2 regions of the Streptomyces sp. 7R007 genome follow, and region 1 is predicted to be linked to the other one. Evidence: riboswitches for the same ligand, from Rfam matches in the RefSeq annotation. Region 1 holds a riboswitch; the other holds the start of a gene.

Region 1 (3,931 bases):
GCCTACGACTCCTCAGCCGGCGGAAAAGGCGGTGTACTCGTCGGCGGAGAGCAGCTCGGACGGCTCCTCCGCGACGCGTACCTTGAACAGCCAGCCGCCCTCGAAGGGGGCGGAGTTCACCAGCGACGGGTCGTTGACGACGTCCTCGTTGATCTCGGTGACCTCACCGCTGACCGGCGAGTACAGGTCGCTGACCGACTTGGTCGACTCCAGCTCGCCGCAGGACTCGCCCGCGGTCACCGTCGAGCCGACCTCGGGGAGCTGGGCGTAGACGACGTCGCCGAGCGCGTTGGCCGCGAACTCGGTGATGCCGACCGTCGCGACGCCGTCCTCGGCGGCCGACAGCCACTCGTGCTCCTTGCTGTAGCGCAGCTGCTGGGGGTTGCTCATGGCCTGAATTCTCCTGTACGCGGGGGAGTGCTGGTGAATGGGGGACTGCGGAAGGCGTACGTGAGCAGCGTTCTCGTGCTCGACGTCACCTGCGGTCGCTACTTCTGGCGCCGGTAGAACGGCAGCGCCACGACCTCGTACGGCTCGTGACTGCCCCGGATGTCGACGCCCACGCCGGGCGTGCCCGGTGCCGCGTGGGCCGCGTCGACGTAGGCCATGGCGATCGGCTTGCCCAGGGTGGGGGAGGGGGCGCCGGAGGTGACCTCGCCGATCACCTCGCCGCCGGCGACGACCGGGTACCCGGCGCGCGGGACGCGGCGGCCCTCGGCGACCAGGCCGACCAGGACGCGCGGCGGCGCCGACGCGGCCCGCTCGGCGGCGGCCTCGAGCGCCGTACGCCCGACGAAGTCGCCCTCCTTGTCGAACTTCACGACCCGCCCGAGCCCGGCGTCGAAGGGGGTCAGCTCGCGGGACAGCTCGTGCCCGTACAGCGGCATGCCCGCCTCCAGGCGCAGCGTGTCCCGGCAGGACAGCCCGCACGGGACCAGGCCGACGCCCTCGCCGGCCTTGGTCAGCGCCTGCCACAGCTCCACCGCGTGCTCCGGCTTCACGAACAGTTCGAAGCCGTCCTCGCCGGTGTAGCCGGTGCGGGCGATCAGCGCCGGGACGCCGGCGACCGTGCCGGGCAGGCCGGCGTAGTACTTCAGCCCGTCGAGGTCGGCGTCGGTGAGCGAGGCGAGGATGCCGGGGGACTGCGGGCCCTGGACGGCGATCAGGGCGTAGGCGTCGCGGTCGTCGCGGACCTCTGCGGCGAAGCCCTCGGCGCGCTCGGTCAGCGCGTCGAGCACCACCTGGGCGTTGGAGGCGTTGGCGACGACCAGGTACTCGGTCCCGGCGAGCCGGTAGACGATCAGGTCGTCGAGGATGCCGCCGTCCTCCTGGCAGATCATGGTGTAGCGGGCGCGGCCGACGCGCACGCCCCCGATGTTGCCGACGAGGGCGTGGTCGAGAAGGGCCGCCGCCTGCGGACCGGTGACGGTGATCTCGCCCATGTGGGAGAGGTCGAAGAGCCCGGCGCGGGTGCGCACGGCGTGGTGCTCGTCGCGCTCGGAGCCGTAGCGCAGCGGCATGTCCCAGCCGGCGAAGTCGGTCATCGTCGCACCGAGCGAGCGATGCAGCGCATCGAGCGCGGTGTGACGCAATCCAGTGGGTTCGGTACTGCTCATCGGACGGTCGTCTCCCAAGGCGATGGGGGTACCTCCCGTGCGAGCTCGTTCGAGCATGGGGGAGGACGAGGTCGTTCCTCCCCATCTGTCATCGGAACCTGAGAGGTTCGCCATGACCACACAGGGGCACGGCTTGCACCTTGGGTGGGACCACCGCGGGCGGCGGTCCGCTTTTCAGATGTGCCTCGCCCGCGCGGTAACGGGGCCTGAGAGATTCAAGGGAGGGACTTGCTCCTTCGGCGCCCCGGGTCGCGAGGACCTCCGGGGACTCTCCCGCGCGGATTCAAACGGCCGGTATGCAGTTGGCGGGCACATCATTGCACGCCTGCGGGGCCCACGGCAGGGCCGCACCTGTAACAGGGCTGTGGCCGGACGCGAACGGAACCGCGAGAGATCGTCCATTACCGTCTCTTTACATTGAGTGGGGAGAAACTTTCCTGACCCCCGCGGGAAGGACGATCACGGTGACAAGGACGACGGCATACGCGACGACGTCGGGCATCGCCCTGCCCGCGCAGCCCGCCGCCCCGGCCCGCGAGCGGTCCGGCAGGCGCCCGGCAGCGGTCGTCCGCGATCTGCGCGACCGCGCGGGCCGCGGCCCGCACGTCCTGCTCTTCGGCCCCCGCGACCTGGTGGTGATCACCGGCCTGCCCGGCAGCGGCAAGTCCACGCTGATGCGGCGCGCGGTGCGCGGCCCGCGCATCGACTCCCAGGACGCCCGCGAGAGCTGGGAGCGCCGCGTCCCCGGCTTCCTCCCGTACGCCCTCTACCGCCCCCTGGTCCGCCTCTCCCACTACGCCGGGCTGCGCCGGGCCCTGCGCGGCGGCGAGGGCGTGGTCGTCCACGACTGCGGCACGCAGCCCTGGGTGCGCGGCTGGCTGGCCCGCGCCGCCCGCCGCCGCGGCGGCCGCCTGCACCTGCTCCTGCTGGACGTCGCCCCGGACACCGCGCTGCGGGGCCAGCGCGAGCGCGGCCGGGGCGTCTCGCGCTACGCCTTCCTGCGCCACCGGGCCACCGCCGCCCGTCTGCTGCGCTCCGTCGAGCGCGGCGAGCTGCCCGAGGGGGTCGACACGGCCGTCCTGCTCGACCGCGACGCGGCGGACGGCCTGCGCAGGATCGGCTTCACGGGCTGACGCCGGCCGGCACCCGTTAGCCTGTGCAGCCACAGCAGGTTCCAAGCAGGCGGTAGGCAGATGGACTTCCCGGCGGCGGACTTCCCCGCGGACTTCCCGGCACAGGCGCACCCCCATCCGCACGGCGGATGGCCCGGCAACGAGCTGGAGGAGGTGCTGTCGGCCTCCCTCGGCGTACCCTCCGCCGTCGGCCGGATCGTCGAGGTGCTGGGCCGCAGCTTCGTCTGGATCCCGCTGCCCAACGGCGGCGGCCCGCACAGCGGCCCCCTCGACCTGCCCACGCTGGAGATCGAGGGCCAGGCCTACGTGCCCGTCTTCAGCTCCGAGGAGCAGTTCCGCCAGGTCGTCGGCAACCACATGTCGTACACCATCGCCCCGGCGGTCGAGTTCGCCCGCGGTCTGCCCCCGCAGGTCGGCATCGCCGTCAACCCCGACGGCGTGCTCGGCATCCCGCTGCCGCCGGCCGCGGTGGCCGAGCTCTGCCGCGCCGGCCGCACCCCCCTGGACGGCCCGGCCTCCGGCGGCCGCGTCAAGCTCTACGAACCGGACTGGCAGGACGACCCGATCGACTTCCTCGCCGCCGCCTCCGAGGAGTTCGCCCGGGCCGGCGTGGTCGTCACGGCCCGCCGCTGCCTCGCCGCGATCGAGACGGCCGACCCCGTGATGTTCGTGGGCGTCGAACTCTCCCAGTGGGAGGGCGACCTGCGGGCCCTCCCTCTCCAGGCCCTGGAGCGCGCGGTCACCAGGATCCCCACCAAGTGGCCGGTCAACCTGGTCCTGCTGGACGTCACGGACGACCCCGTGGCCACCTGGATGCGCGACCAGGTACGCCCTTTCTATACGAGGGACCACCTGTAGACACCGCCAGGCGCGGCACGACCAGGGGCGCGGGGCCGCACTCCGCCCGCACACGCGCACGCACACCGAGCCCCGGGCTACCGGGCGCTTAAGCTGTCACACAACGCGGGGCAACTCTTCGAAGGGGCGGTACGACAGGTGAGCGCGAGCCTCAGCGGCAGCGTCGAGCACATGCTGCGCCAGGTGACGCCCGGGCGCTACGACGCCTACGAGGCACTCCTCCGCGCCCTCGCCACCCCCGGCGCCGGCCAGATCTGGATGCTGCTGTGGCACGGCCAGGCCGGCTCCCCGGACGCCCAGTACGGGAACATGGAGGTCGACGGC
Region 2 (3,931 bases), on a different contig from region 1:
CGATGCCCTTGAGCCCCTCGGGCCCGTGGTAGACGGCGTACATCCCGGCCATCACGGCGAGCAGCACCTGCGCCGTACAGATGTTGCTGGTGGCCTTCTCCCGCCGGATGTGCTGCTCACGGGTCTGCAGCGCCAGTCGGTACGCCTGGTGGCCGTCCGCGTCCACGGACACCCCGACGAGCCGTCCGGGCAGGCTGCGCGCGAACTTCTCCTGTACGGCCATGTAGCCGGCGTGCGGCCCGCCGAAGCCCATCGGCACGCCGAACCGCTGGGTGGTGCCCACCGCGATGTCCGCGCCCAGTTCGCCGGGCGACTTCAGCAGCGTCAGGGCGAGCAGGTCGGCGGCGACGGTGACGAGGGCGCCGAGCTCGTGCGCCTGGTCGATGACCGGCTTGATGTCGCGTACGGCTCCGGAGGCGCCGGGGTACTGGAGGAGCACGCCGTTGATCTCACGCGAGGCGATGTCGGCCGGGATGCCGTCGCTCAGGTCGGCGACGACGACCTCGACGCCCGTCGGCTCGGCGCGCGTCTCGATGACGGCGATGGTCTGCGGAAGGGCGTCGGCGTCGACCAGGAACAGGCCCTTCTTGTTCTTCCCCATGCGCCGGGACAGCGCCATGGCCTCGGCGGCGGCCGTGCCCTCGTCGAGCAGGGAGGCGCCGGATGTGGGCAGGCCGGTGAGGTCGGCGACCATGGTCTGGAAGTTGAGCAGCGCCTCCAGGCGGCCCTGCGAGATCTCCGGCTGGTACGGCGTGTAGGCCGTGTACCAGGCGGGGTTCTCCATCACGTTGCGCAGGATGACGGGGGGCGTGAAGGTGCCGTAGTAGCCGAGCCCGATCATGGAGTCGAGCACCTGGTTGCGGTCGGCGAGCGAACGCAGCTCGGCCAGCACCTCGGCCTCGGTGCGGGCCTGCGGCAGTTCCAGGGCATCGGCGTTCTTGATCACGTCCGGCACGGCGGCGGCGGTCAGCTCGTCCAGCGAGCCGTACCCGACGTGCGCGAGCATCTTGGCCCGCGCCTCGTGGTCGGGACCGATGTGACGCTGCTCGAAGGGGATTCCCTTCTCAAGCTCGGAGAGCGGAGTGCGGTGGGCGGTCATTGCGGAGGCCTCCTGGTCTGACGCGACCTTCGAGGGGCACCACGGCGCGGGTACCCGGACGGCCTCCCCCTCTGTCATCTCAACCTGAGAGCTTCACCGGGTCGCCCGAGAGCTCCCGGCTTTCACCGTCGGTGAGAGCGGAAGCCGTCGACACCCGCCCTGCTTTCCAGAGTGACCTCGTCCGTGCGGTACGTGGGCCTGAGAGATTCCGGGGAGGATTTGCTCCTTCGGCGCCTCCGGACAGTGCCCGGAGGACTCTCCCGCACGGGGTCAGCAGCCGCTGTCAGCCTACCAGTGAGCACATCGGACCGGACTTCGAGTGGCCGCTTGCTCCAATGTGCTCTTTTGTAGTGCTTACGAATGAGTTGCGACCAAGAGGAGGGCCCGTGCAGACCGACATCGATCCGCGCAACCTGATCGGCCGCAAGGCGTTCGACCGCAACGGCACCAAGATCGGCACCATCGACGAGGTCTACCTCGACGACGCGACCGGCGTGCCGGAGTGGGCGGCCATACGCACGGGCCTCTTCTCGCGCGACGCCTTCGTCCCCCTGGAGCCCAGCGAACTGGTCGAGGGCACCCTCCACATCCCCTTCGACCGCTCCCTCATCAGGGACGCCCCCGACTTCGGCGTGGGCCGCCACCTCTCCCCCGACCAGGAACTCCAGCTCTACCACCACTACGGCCTCCACACGCCCCCACCCCCGCCCACAGACCGGGACTTCGGCACCCTGGCAACAACAGAAGACGTAACAACCACCCCAGAAGACCCCTGACCCCCACACCATCCGAGGGCCCCCACCCGACTCCCCCTACAACAGCCGCCCAACAACCGCCCCCCGGGCCGACTCCCCCACCACGACGGCCCACAACCCACCCCCCGGCCGCCTCCACCCACCCCGGCGGCCTACGACCCGCGCCCCGGCCGCCTCCACCCACCACGGCAGCCAAGAACCCGACGCCCGCCGACTCCACCCACCACCTGCGGCCCCCGGCCCCCGGCCGACTCCACCCGCCCGCTTGACCGCAAGGCCGAGCCGCAGCCGCCCCACTCACCCTCCGGCAGCCGCCGGCGGCGCTCAGCCCCCGCAAGGGCCACCCGCACCCGACGACGAAACTGTCATGGGTGGTGCGGGTGGGCACCCACATCCACGACCAACGGCAACGGCTCAGCCAACGTCAACTCAGGATCGTCGGCCCGAAACGTCCGCACCCGCCCCGGCTCCGACCCCGGCGTCTCGAACCGCACCGTCACCCGCCCCAGCCCACTCCCCTGCACCCACCCATGCCCGAACACGGCATGCCGCACGTCATGCCCCGCAGGCCACCGCCGCTCCACCACGACATCCCGCACCTCGGCGGACTCCTCCTCCGCCTCCTCCACATCCAGTTCCACGCTCTCCCCCGCCGCCTGCGCGAACAGGTCCTCCTGCGTGTAGTCGGCCAGCCCGCTCACCCCCACCCCCAGCAACCGCACCCCACCCGTCGTGTCCACGGACTCCAGCAACCGCGCCGCGGCCTCCCGCACCACCGCCGGATCATCCGTCGGCCCCCGCAACGTCTCGGACCGCGTCAGCGTCGAGAAGTCGTACCGCCGCACCTTCAGCACGATGGTCCGCCCCGACAGCCCGGCCCCGCGCAGCCTCCGCACGCACCGGTCCGCCAGCCGCCGCACCTCCATGCCCACCCGGATCCGGTCGTGGATGTCCACGTCGTAGGTGTCCTCGACCGACACCGACTTCGCCTCCCGCTCGGCCACCACGGGCCGCTCGTCGTGCGCGAGCGCCATGGCGTACAGCGCCTGCCCGTGCGCCTTCCCGAGCAGCCGTACGAGCTCGTCCTCGCCCGCCTCCGCGAGGTCGTCCACCGTGGTGATCCCGGCCCGCCGCAGGTGGTCCCCCGTCGCCGGCCCCACCCCCGGCAGGGTCCGCACCGGCATGGGCCCGAGCATCGCCCGCTCGGTCCCCGGCTGGATCACCACCAGCCCGTCGGGCTTGGCCTCCTCGGAGGCGATCTTCGCGAGCATCTTGGAGGCGGCGAGCCCGACGGACCCCGTCAGCCCGGTCACCGCCCGTATGTCGGCGCGCAGCTTCTCGCCCACCAGCCGGGCCGACGCCTCGTCCCAGGCCGCGCCCCCGGCCTCCAGGTCCACGAACGCCTCGTCCAGGCTCAGCGGCTCCACCAGCGGCGACAGCTCGTGCAGCAGCCCCATCACCTGCTCGCTGATCGCCCGGTAGAACCCGAACCGCGGCACCAGGTACGCGGCGTTCGGCGCCAGCCGCCGCGCCTGGGCCATCGGCATCGCGGACCGCACCCCGAAGACCCGCGCCTCGTACGAGGCCGTGGCCACCACCCCGCGCGGCCCCAGCCCGCCCACGATGACGGCCTTCCCGCGCAGACTCGGCTTGGACGCCTGCTCCGCCGAGGCGTAGAAGGCATCCATGTCGAGATGCAGGATGGTGGGCGCGTTTCTCACATATCCGATGCTGCCCTACGCCACTGACAACGCCCCCTCGGCGCCGGCGTCACACCGCCCGGTTGCGCCGCCGCGCCAGTTCGTCCGCCGGGTTGTGACCGACCAGCGTCTCGCCGGTGTCGATGCGCTCGCCGTGCAGCTGCGACAGCGCGCTCTCCACGTCCCGCCACACCACGCCGACGGCGATGCCGAAGATGCCCTGGCCGCCCTGGAGCAGCGCGTGCACCTCGTCCGGCGACGTGCACTCGTAGACGGTGGCGCCGTCGCTCATCAGCGTCATGCGCTCCAGGTCGCGAAAGCCCCGCTCGCGCAGGTGCTGGACGGCGGTGCGGATGTTCTGCAGGGACACACCGGTG

What was found. Region 1 has a riboswitch for glycine ahead of gcvT (glycine cleavage system aminomethyltransferase GcvT). Riboswitches for the same ligand answer to the same signal wherever they lie in the genome.
Region 2: it holds a riboswitch for glycine, as region 1 does, so the genes downstream of both, gcvP (aminomethyl-transferring glycine dehydrogenase) here and gcvT (glycine cleavage system aminomethyltransferase GcvT) in region 1, are expected to answer to the same signal.

The regions. Positions count from the first base shown of each region.
Region 1 covers NZ_JBTWMV010000046.1:37,342-41,272, reverse strand. Annotated here, with positions in the region: gene gcvH (glycine cleavage system protein GcvH) at 13-390, opposite strand; gene gcvT (glycine cleavage system aminomethyltransferase GcvT) at 489-1,616, opposite strand; glycine riboswitch at 1,692-1,800, opposite strand; glycine riboswitch at 1,801-1,902, opposite strand; gene ACYF6T_RS36285 (AAA family ATPase) at 2,075-2,749, shown strand; gene ACYF6T_RS36280 (enhanced serine sensitivity protein SseB) at 2,810-3,607, shown strand; gene ACYF6T_RS36275 (enhanced serine sensitivity protein SseB C-terminal domain-containing protein) at 3,779-3,931, shown strand, end outside.
Region 2 covers NZ_JBTWMV010000022.1:123,792-127,722, forward strand. Annotated here, with positions in the region: gene gcvP (aminomethyl-transferring glycine dehydrogenase) at 1-1,099, opposite strand, end outside; glycine riboswitch at 1,276-1,372, opposite strand; gene ACYF6T_RS27025 (PRC-barrel domain-containing protein) at 1,486-1,875, shown strand; gene ACYF6T_RS27030 (DNA polymerase IV) at 2,220-3,575, opposite strand; gene ACYF6T_RS27035 (MerR family transcriptional regulator) at 3,625-3,931, opposite strand, start outside.